Azoarcus sp. KH32C: one gene and its partners. The protein of the gene in region 1 interacts with the protein of each later gene in a pairwise test. Links are inferred from orthologs where the notes say so. Each region holds a gene or a part of one and is shown in the gene's direction. Other genes may lie near its edges.

Region 1 (3,123 bases):
AGAATGCTGAAACGCGGCCCGTCGACCGCAGCGGATCAGGCCTCGTCGCGGGCGCGTGCGAGTTCGCGCTCGAGCCCGGCCACACGGTCTTCGAGTTCGGCGAGCTTCTGGCGAGTGTGGGCGAGCAGTTCGCGCTGCACGTCGAATTCCTCGCGCGTGACGAGGTCAAGGCGGCCGAACATGCTGCCCAGCAGTGCCTTGGCGTTCTTTTCGAAATCCCGCGCAGGGTTGCTCGCGGCAAGTTCCGAGAGCTTGGAGCCGATTTCGTCGAGGATGCGCGGACCAGCCATGAGGAGCCTCAGATGCGTTTCGGAAAGGCAAGAAGTCTAGCATGCCAGTCGGCACGCCGAGCCTCTGCACACTGACGGTGCCTGGTTTGTGGCAAGCAAGGCCGCAACGCACTGTTTTCGCACCATGACGGCACATGAATGCACTGCTATGGTGCAATCACCGGCGGCACCGTGTGCAACTGCACAAAAGTCGTATTCGCTCGCACGTCGTTATCAACTGATTATTCTTTTTGTATCAATGGCTTGCACAACCGATTCCTCAACTGGCACGGCGCATGCATAGCAGTCCTTGCCAAAAAATCATCTCGTCAAGGAGTCCAATATGAACAAGCGCATCCTCGCGACCGCAGTCCTTGCAGCGCTCCCGCTGCTCTCCACCGGCTCCGCCTTCGCCGAAGAGGCCGCGGACAACCCGGTCACGGCCAACGTTTCGCTGGTGTCCGACTACGCCTACCGCGGTATCAGCCAGACCGACGAGAAGATGGCGCTGCAGGGCGGTTTCGATTACGCGCATTCGAGCGGCCTGTACGTCGGCGTGTGGGGCTCGAACGTGTCCTGGATCCGTGACGGCGAAGATGCCGCGCGCGACGCCGGCGCCACCTTCAAGTCCTCGCACAACAGCCTCGAAGTCGACGTCTATGGCGGCTACAAGGGCACCGTCGGCGACTTCGGCTACGACGTCGGCCTGCTGCAATACGTCTACCCGGGCCGCTACACCCAGACCTGGCGCACCTCGGTCGCCAAGCGCCCGGACACCCTCGAAGGCTACGTCGGCCTGTCGTACAAGTTCCTGACCTTCAAATACTCGCACGCCTTCACGAACCTGTTCGGCGCGCCGGATTCGGAAAACAGCAAGTATCTCGACCTGTCGGCGGCCTATGAGATCGCTGACGGCTGGACCCTTAACGCCCACTTCGGCCGCCAGGTCATCGCCGGCCCGGCCGAGTCGTACAACGACTGGAAGATCGGCGTAACCAAGGCGATTGCGGGCGTCACCCTCGGCCTGCACTACGTCGACACCGACATCAACCATGTCGATATCGCCGAGCCGCGCGTGATCTTCAGCGTCGCCAAGTCGTTCTGATTGCGCTCCGCCGCGGGGCCACTGCCCCGCATGATTGAAAGGAAACCAACATGAAATTCGTCACAGCCATCATCAAGCCGTTCAAGCTCGACGAAGTGCGCGAAGCGCTCTCGGCGATCGGCGTGCAGGGCATCACGGTGACCGAGGTCAAGGGCTTCGGTCGTCAGAAGGGTCACACCGAGCTGTACCGCGGTGCCGAATACGTCGTCGACTTCCTGCCGAAAGTGAAGATCGAAGCCGCCGTACGCAGCGAACTGCTCGACCAGGTCATCGAAGCCATCGAGAAGGCGGCCGCCACCGGCAAGATCGGCGACGGCAAGATCTTCGTCTTCGACCTCGAGCAGGCCATCCGCATCCGGACCGGCGAAACCGGCACCGACGCGCTGTAAGGGAGATAGCTCACCATGAAAAAACTGTTCGCAATCCTGCTGACCATACTGGCGGTCGGCTTCACCGGCCTCGCGTTTGCCGATGACGCACCGGCTGCGGGTGCTGCCGTCGCCGAAGCCGCCAAGGCTGCGACCGAGGCTGCCGCTGCCGCAGCCCCGGCCGCCGCGACGGTCAACAAGGGCGACACCGCCTGGATGCTGATCTCCACCGCGCTGGTCGCCTTCATGTCGATCCCGGGCCTCGCGCTGTTCTACGGCGGCCTCGTGCGCTCGAAGAACATGCTGTCGGTGCTGATGCAGGTCTTCGTGATCTTCTCGCTGATGATCGTGCTGTGGTTCGTCTATGGCTACAGCGTCGCCTTCACCGAGGGGAACGCGTTCTTCGGCGGCCTATCGAAGGTCTTCCTGAAGGGCATCACCGTCGATTCCGTCGCGGCCACCTTCACCAAGGGCGTGGGCATCCCCGAATTCGTCTATGTGGTGTTCCAGGCGACTTTCGCGGCGATCACCCCGGCCCTGATCATCGGCGCCTTCGCCGAGCGGATGAAATTCACCGCCGTGCTGCTCTTCATGGTGCTGTGGTTCACCTTCTCCTACCTGCCGATGGCCCACATGGTCTGGTACTGGGCGGGTCCGGATGCCTACATCGACGCAGCCGCGGGTGAAGCCGCCGGCGCGACCGCAGGCTTCCTGTTCCAGAAGGGTGCGCTCGACTTCGCCGGCGGTACGGTCGTGCATATCAACGCCGCGATGGCGGGTCTGGTCGGTGCCTTCATGATCGGCAAGCGCGTCGGCTACGGCCGCGAATCGATGGCCCCGCACTCGCTGACGATGACCATGATCGGTGCCTCGATGCTGTGGGTGGGCTGGTTCGGCTTCAACGCCGGTTCAAACCTCGAAGCCAACGGCCTGACCGCGATGGCCTTCCTGAACACGATGGTCGCGACCGCCGCTGCCACCCTGTCCTGGATGTTCGCCGAATGGATGATGAAGGGTAAGCCCTCGCTGCTGGGCGCCGCTTCGGGTGCCGTCGCCGGCCTCGTGGCGATCACCCCGGCCTGCGGCTGGGTCGGCCCGATGGGCGGTCTCGTGATCGGCCTGCTCGCCGGCGTGGTCTGCCTGTGGGGTGTGAATGGCCTCAAGCGCATGCTCGGTGCCGATGACGCGCTCGACGTGTTCGGCGTGCATGGCGTGGGCGGCATCCTCGGTGCGATGCTGACCGGTGTGTTCGTCGATCCGGACCTCGGCGGCACCGGGGTCTACGACTACGTCGCGAACGCAGTCGGCTCCTTCGACCTCGCCGCTCAGGTCACCAGCCAGGCCTGGGGCGTCGGCGTCGCGATCGTCTGGTCGGGCGTCG
Region 2 (3,110 bases), 4.1 Mb from region 1 along the record:
CTGCCGCCGGAAGAGGATGCAAAGATCCCGACCGTCTGCACCAGCCTCGAGCAGGCGCTCGAGTACCTCGACAAGGATCGCGAGTTCCTGACCCGCGGCGGCGTGTTCTCGAACGACTTCCTCGACGCCTACATCAGCCTGAAGTCGGCTGAAGTCGACCGCATGCGCATCACGACGCATCCGGTCGAATTCGACATGTACTACAGCCTGTAATCTCAAGATTACGCTGGAATAAGGAGGGACGGGCATTGCCCGTCCCTTTTTTATGCGGTCTAATCGCCATCGAGCCGTGCGACACCCCGGCGGCCCGCGGGAATCCCTGAGACCCATTCGATGGACAAGAGAATCTTTCCGGTACTGCTGACCCTGCTGACGGCTCCGCTCGCGCAGGCTCAGGTATTCAAGTGCGTTGATGCCAACGGCGCGATCACCTACACCAACGATCGCAGCGCCGGGCGGGGCTGCAAGCAGTTGAGCGAAGACCTGCCGGTCTCGTCGGTGCCGGCGCCCGCCAAGCGGACGAACGGCGCAGCGCCTTCGCAATCCACGCCGTCGAACTTCCCCCGCGTCGCTCCCGAAGACCAGCGCAGCCGCGACGACACGCGCCGCCAGGTGCTCGAGAAGGAACTCGCCACCGAGGAGGCGGCGCTCGCCGAAGCGCAGAAAGCACTGGCCGAACAGGAAGCGCAATTCACGCTGGCACAGCGCAAGCTCCCCGTCGCGCAGGCCCGCATCCAGGAACGACAGGACAAGGTCGACACGCACATGCGCAACATCGAGGCGCTGAAAAAGGAAATTGGCAACTTGAGGTAAGGACGCACACCGACTGGCGTGCTTTTTGCGAGACCCGCGACAGGAATCCTCGAGCACGCTTATGCCAACTACAACACCCAAGACCCCCGGCTTTCAGGGCCCCTTCGCCGGCCTGGACCTGCTCTCGTCCGCCGTCGTGCTGGTCGACGAGGCCCTTTCGATCCGCTACCTCAATGCCGGCGCGGAAAACCTCTTCGCGGTGAGCCATCGCCGACTGCTCGGCGCCCCGCTGTCGCAGCTGCTCGGCGATCCGCCCGGCCTGTCCGCGGCGCTGAACAACGCCCTCAACACCAACTGGAGCTACACCGGGCAGGACCTGAAAATCCCGCGTCCGAACGGCGAACCGCTACGCCTCGACTGCATCGTCAGTCCGGCCGAAGCGGCCGGCGTGAGCCTGCTGCTGGAATTCCGCCCGATCGACGCCCAACTCAGGGTCGCTCGCGAAGAACAGCTGCTGCAGCAACAACAGGCCAACCGCGAACTCATCCGCAATCTCGCCCACGAGATCAAGAACCCGCTCGGCGGCATCCGCGGCTCCGCCCAGCTCCTCGAACGCGAACTCGCCGACCCGCAGCTGCGCGAATATACCCAAGTCATCATCGCCGAAGCCGACCGCCTGCAGGACCTGATGAACCGCCTGCTCACCTCGCACTGCATGATGCGCCCCGGCCAGCTCAACATCCACGACGTCCTCGAGCGCGTGCGCCGGCTGATCCTCGCCGAGTTTCCCGACCTGAAAATCCGTCGCGACTATGACACGAGCCTCCCGGATCTGACTGCGGACCGCGAGCAGATGATCCAGGCGATCCTCAACATTGCGCGCAATGCCGCCCAGGCGATGGAAGGCCGCGGCGAGATCCAGCTGCGCACCCGCGTCGCCCGCCAGGTGACGCTCGCCAAGCGCCGCTTCAAACTGGCATTGGAATTGCAAGTCATCGACAACGGCCCCGGCATTCCGGATGAGATTCGCGACAAGATCTTCTATCCGCTCGTATCGGGCCGCGAAGGCGGAAGCGGGCTCGGGCTGTCGCTGGCCCAAAGCTTCATCGAGCAGCATCAGGGCATGATCGACGTGGAGAGCCGCAAGGGATACACCTGCTTCACCATCCTGCTACCGATAATCGACCGCGCATGACCCCAACAGAGCCAGGCGAGGTCGCACCAACATAGTGCATAAGATGAACACCGTCTGGATCGTTGATGATGACCGTTCCATCCGCTGGGTGCTCGAAAAAGCGCTCAGCCGTGAGGACATCCCCCACCGCAGTTTCTCGTCGGCAAACGAGGCCCTTGCCGCGCTCGAAGTCGAGACGCATCCGCCCAAGGTGTTGATTTCAGACATTCGGATGCCCGGCGAATCGGGCCTGGGCCTGCTCAAACGGGTCAAGACGCTGCACCCGCAACTGCCGGTCATCATCATGACCGCCTATTCCGACTTGGAGAGCGCCGTGTCCGCCTTCCAGGGCGGGGCCTTCGAATACCTGCCCAAACCCTTCGACGTCGACCAGGCCGTCGCACTGGTTCAGCGCGCGATTGCGCAAAGCGCGCACCAAACAGGTGCACCAGAGGAGACCGCGCTCACTCCGGAGATCCTCGGCCAGGCGCCGGCGATGCAGGAAGTCTTCCGCGCGATCGGCCGGCTGGCCCAGTCCCATGCCACGGTCCTGATCAACGGCGAATCGGGCTCGGGCAAGGAACTGGTCGCGCGCGCCCTGCATCGTCACAGCCCCCGGCGCGACGCGCCCTTCATCGCGATCAACACCGCTGCGATCCCGCGCGACCTCCTCGAATCCGAACTCTTCGGTCACGAACGCGGAGCCTTCACCGGTGCCGCCGCACAACGGCGAGGCCGCTTCGAGCAGGCCGAAGGCGGCACGCTCTTCCTCGACGAGATCGGCGACATGCCGGCCGAGCTGCAGACCCGCCTGCTGCGAGTGCTCTCGGACAATCACTTCTACCGGGTCGGCGGTCAGCAACCGATTCGCGCCAACGTGCGCGTCATCGCCGCCACCCACCAGAACCTCGAAGATCGCGTCCGCCAGGGACTCTTCCGCGAGGACCTCTTCCATCGCCTCAACGTCATCCGGCTGCGCCTGCCACCGCTGCGCGAGCGCCACGAAGACATCCCCATCCTCGTGCGCCACTTCCTGCAACGCAGCGCCCAGGAATTGGGCGTCGAGCCGAAGCGCATGTCCGACGCGGCCATCAAGTATCTGCAGGCCCAGCCCTTCCCCGGCAACGTCCGTCAACTCGAGAACCTCTGCCACTGGCTCACGGTGATGGCACCCGGGCAGACC
Region 3 (3,389 bases), 2.2 Mb from region 1 along the record:
CAAGCCCGGCGCACGGCTCGGCGATATCGGCCAGATCATTCAGAAGCACGCCGAAGGCAACGGATTTTCGGTTGTAAGAGAGTTCTGCGGCCACGGCATCGGCCTGAAATTCCACGAGGAACCCCAAGTCCTGCACTACGGCAAGGCCGGAACGGGGCCCGAACTGCTTCCGGGCATGACCTTTACCATTGAACCGATGATCAATGCCGGCAAGGCCGCGATCTCTGAACTGCCGGACGGCTGGACCATCGTCACCAAGGATCGCAGCCTGTCCGCCCAATGGGAACATACCATCCTGGTGACTCCGACGGGCTTCGAGGTCCTCACCGTTTCGCCCGACTGCCCTCCTCCCCCGGCACTCGTTACCCCACTTCTATCCTGAGCGGAAGCCAAGGACGCAATGAACGTGATATCGATCGACGCGATCCAGGCGGCCATTGCGAATGCACGCGCATCGCTGGCCGCCGGCGGAGCGCGGATTCGTGCCGCCTATGAAGCACATCCGGGAACCACGGCTGTCTTGCGCGGCAGAGCGCACCTCGTCGACGAAGCCGTCCTGCACCTTTGGCGCATTTGCGGGATACCGTCCGACGCCGCGCTCGTCGCCGTGGGCGGTTACGGGCGCGGTGAGCTTTTCCCGCATTCGGATGTGGACCTGCTGGTGCTCCTTCCATCCGAACCCGACAGTGCGCTCCAGGCCAGCCTTTCCACCCTGGTCGGCGCCCTGTGGGACGTTGGTCTCGAAATCGGGCACAGCGTGCGTACGATCGAGGAATGCCTCGCTGCTGCAGACGAAGACATCACCGTCCAGACAAACCTGCTCGAAGCCCGCCTCCTCGCCGGCAATCGAACGCTGTTCGATCGGTTCGCAAGCGAATACCGCGAGCGACTCGACGTGCGCGCCTTCTTCAAGGCCAAACAACTCGAACAGGAAAACCGCTACGCGCGCTTCAATGACACGCCATACGCGCTCGAGCCGAATTGCAAGGAAAGTCCGGGCGGAATGCGGGATCTGCAGATGCTCGGATGGATCGCCCGTGCCGCCGGTCTTGGACGCAATTGGCGCGATCTTGCCCGCCGTCGCCTCATCACCGGCGCGGAGGCGACGGACCTGCGCAGCATCGAACGCTTCCTGCAGCACGTCCGCATCCGACTGCACTACCTGACGGGTCGCGCAGAGGATCGGCTTTTGTTCGACCATCAGGAGAAGCTCGCGCGCGCCTTCGGGATAGAGGCCACGGCCGGCAAGCGCGCCTCCGAGGTGTTCATGCAGCGCTACTACGTCAACGCGAAGAAGATCACGCAGACGAACACGATCCTGCTGCAAAACTACGGCGCAGAAATCTTCCCGAACCGCGGCGGCCCGGCAATCGTCATCAACGAACGCTTCCAGGCGGTGCGCGAGCTGCTGGACATGCGCACGGAGGACACTTTCGAGCGCCACCCTTCGGCGTTGCTGGAGTGTTTTCTCCTGCTGCAGCAGCGCTCGGAACTGAAAGGCATGACGGCGCGCACCTTGCGTGCCCTATGGCTGAATCGCAAACGCATCAATGCGAACTTCCGAGCCGACCCGAAGAACCAGGCGCTCTTCCTCGAAATGCTGCAGCAACGCCGGGGCATCGTGCACGAGTTCCGGCGCATGAACCAGTACGGCATCCTGAGCGGCTACCTTCCGCCGTGGCGCCGGATCGTCGGCCAAATGCAGCACGACCTGTTCCACGTCTACACGGTGGATCAGCACATCATGATGGTGCTGCGCAACGTTCGACGGTTCACGATGGGCGAGCATGCGCACGAATACCCGTTGATGACCCGGCTGATTCTCGGCTTCGAGCGACAGTGGCTGCTCTACATCGCGGCGCTATACCACGATGTCGCGAAGGGACGAGGGGGCGATCATTCGAAGCTCGGAATGGTCGAGGCACGGGAATTCTGCGAAACGCACAACCTTCCGCAGAAAGATGCCGACCTTGTCGTATGGCTGGTCGAACATCACCTTACGATGTCGCATGTCGCTCAAAAGGAGGACACGTCCGACCCCGAGGTGATTCGCCGGTTTGCCGACACGGTCGGCGAGGAGCGTCGACTGGTTGCGCTATACCTCCTGACCCATGCGGACATCCGTGGAACTAGCCCGAAAGTCTGGAATGGCTGGAAGGGAAAACTGCTTGAGGACCTGTTCTTCGCCACACAGAAACTGCTACGGGGTGCCACCCCGCAGCAAGCTCTCGGATTGGACGACCGACAGGAAAATGCCCGCGCCCTGCTTCGTTATTATGGACTGCGCCCGGGGATGGAGGATGCGTTCTGGAAGCAACTCGATGCCGTCTATTTCATGCGGCACTCGGCCGAGGAAATCGCCTGGCATTCGCGGATGCTCTATTTCCGCCCCGACACGGACGACCCCGTCGTCAAGGCGCGCGTCCCTGAAGAAAATCAGGGTGTCCAGGTCATGGTCTTTACGCGCGACCAGAAGGATCTGTTCGTGCGGCTGACCGGCTTCTTCGGACGCCTGGGGTTCTCGATCCTGGATGCGAAGGTGCATACGACCCGTCACGGCTATGCGCTCGACAGCTTCATCCTGCAGGATCCCGGTAACGACCTGCATTACCGGGACATGATCACGCTCATCGAGCATGACCTCACCGAGCGCCTGAGGAAACCCGCAGCGCCCGACCGACCCGCCACCGGCCGCCTCTCGCGCCAGGTGAAGCACTTTCCGATCACCCCGCAGATCAGCATCCAGCCCGACGATTCAGGCAAGCACCATATCCTGTCGCTGGTCGCGGCGGACCGCCCCGGCCTGCTGTTTGCCGTGGCCGAGGTGCTCGCCCAGCATGAAATCCGGCTTTACACCGCGAAGATCGCGACCCTCGGCGAGCGGGTCGAAGATACCTTCCTGGTCAGCGGACAAGCCCTGTCGATCGATTCACGCGTCCTGCAGATCGAGCGTGAGCTCCTCGAGCGACTCCAGCTGTAGCGTTCAATGCCCTTTGCCGTGAAGGCGGTCCATCAACGCATAGAGCAGGCCGGAAACCACGAACGTCAAATGAATGCCGACCATCCACGCGAGGTGGCGGTCAGGCAGATTTCCGACGTTCATGAAGGCCTTCAGCAATTCGATACCGGAGATCGCCACGATCGAGCCGATAAGCTTGATCTTCAGGTCGGAGAAGCCGATATGGCCCATCCATTCCGGACGGTCTGCATGCGAATGCAGATCCTCCATCTTCGACACGAAGTTCTCGTAGCCGCTGAACATGATGATCACCAAGAGACTCATGATCAGCGCGATATCGACCAGCGACAACACTCCGATGATCATTTCCCCGCCGCTCGCCTCCATGATGTTGGCGAACAGGTGATAGATCTCCTTGCCGAACTTCACG

What was found.
Region 2: the proteins of glnK (region 1) and glnL interact in binary tests that used the Escherichia coli proteins (3 or more experiments, as listed by UniProt). The link is inferred for Azoarcus sp. KH32C from one-to-one orthologs.
Region 3: the proteins of glnK (region 1) and AZKH_RS11745 interact in binary tests that used the Escherichia coli proteins (3 or more experiments, as listed by UniProt). The link is inferred for Azoarcus sp. KH32C from one-to-one orthologs.

What each region holds. Positions count from the first base shown.
Region 1 is NC_020516.1:4,872,197-4,875,319, forward strand. The notes cover bases 196-3,093. They hold glnK (P-II family nitrogen regulator), read left to right. Parts: upstream 196-1,424; coding sequence 1,425-1,763; downstream 1,764-3,093. Other genes in these bases: AZKH_RS21910 (accessory factor UbiK family protein), read right to left, coding at 196-290; AZKH_RS21915 (TorF family putative porin), read left to right, coding at 613-1,374; AZKH_RS21925 (ammonium transporter), read left to right, coding at 1,779-3,093. In the rest of the region: more of AZKH_RS21910, read right to left, coding at 36-195; more of AZKH_RS21925, read left to right, coding at 3,094-3,123. UniProt on the Escherichia coli protein: Involved in the regulation of nitrogen metabolism. Regulates the activity of its targets by protein-protein interaction in response to the nitrogen status of the cell.
Region 2 is NC_020516.1:745,439-748,548, reverse strand. Bases 1-2,911 are described here. They hold glnL (nitrogen regulation protein NR(II)), read left to right. Parts: upstream 1-874; coding sequence 875-1,948; downstream 1,949-2,911. Other genes in these bases: ntrC (nitrogen regulation protein NR(I)), read left to right, coding at 1,992-2,911; AZKH_RS03320 (DUF4124 domain-containing protein), read left to right, coding at 334-813; glnA (type I glutamate--ammonia ligase), read left to right, coding at 1-213. In the rest of the region: more of ntrC, read left to right, coding at 2,912-3,110.
Region 3 is NC_020516.1:2,691,745-2,695,133, reverse strand. What follows is about bases 1-3,190. They hold AZKH_RS11745 ([protein-PII] uridylyltransferase), read left to right. Parts: upstream 1-400; coding sequence 401-2,980; downstream 2,981-3,190. Other genes in these bases: AZKH_RS11740 (TIGR00645 family protein), read right to left, coding at 2,984-3,190; map (type I methionyl aminopeptidase), read left to right, coding at 1-382. Outside these bases: more of AZKH_RS11740, read right to left, coding at 3,191-3,389.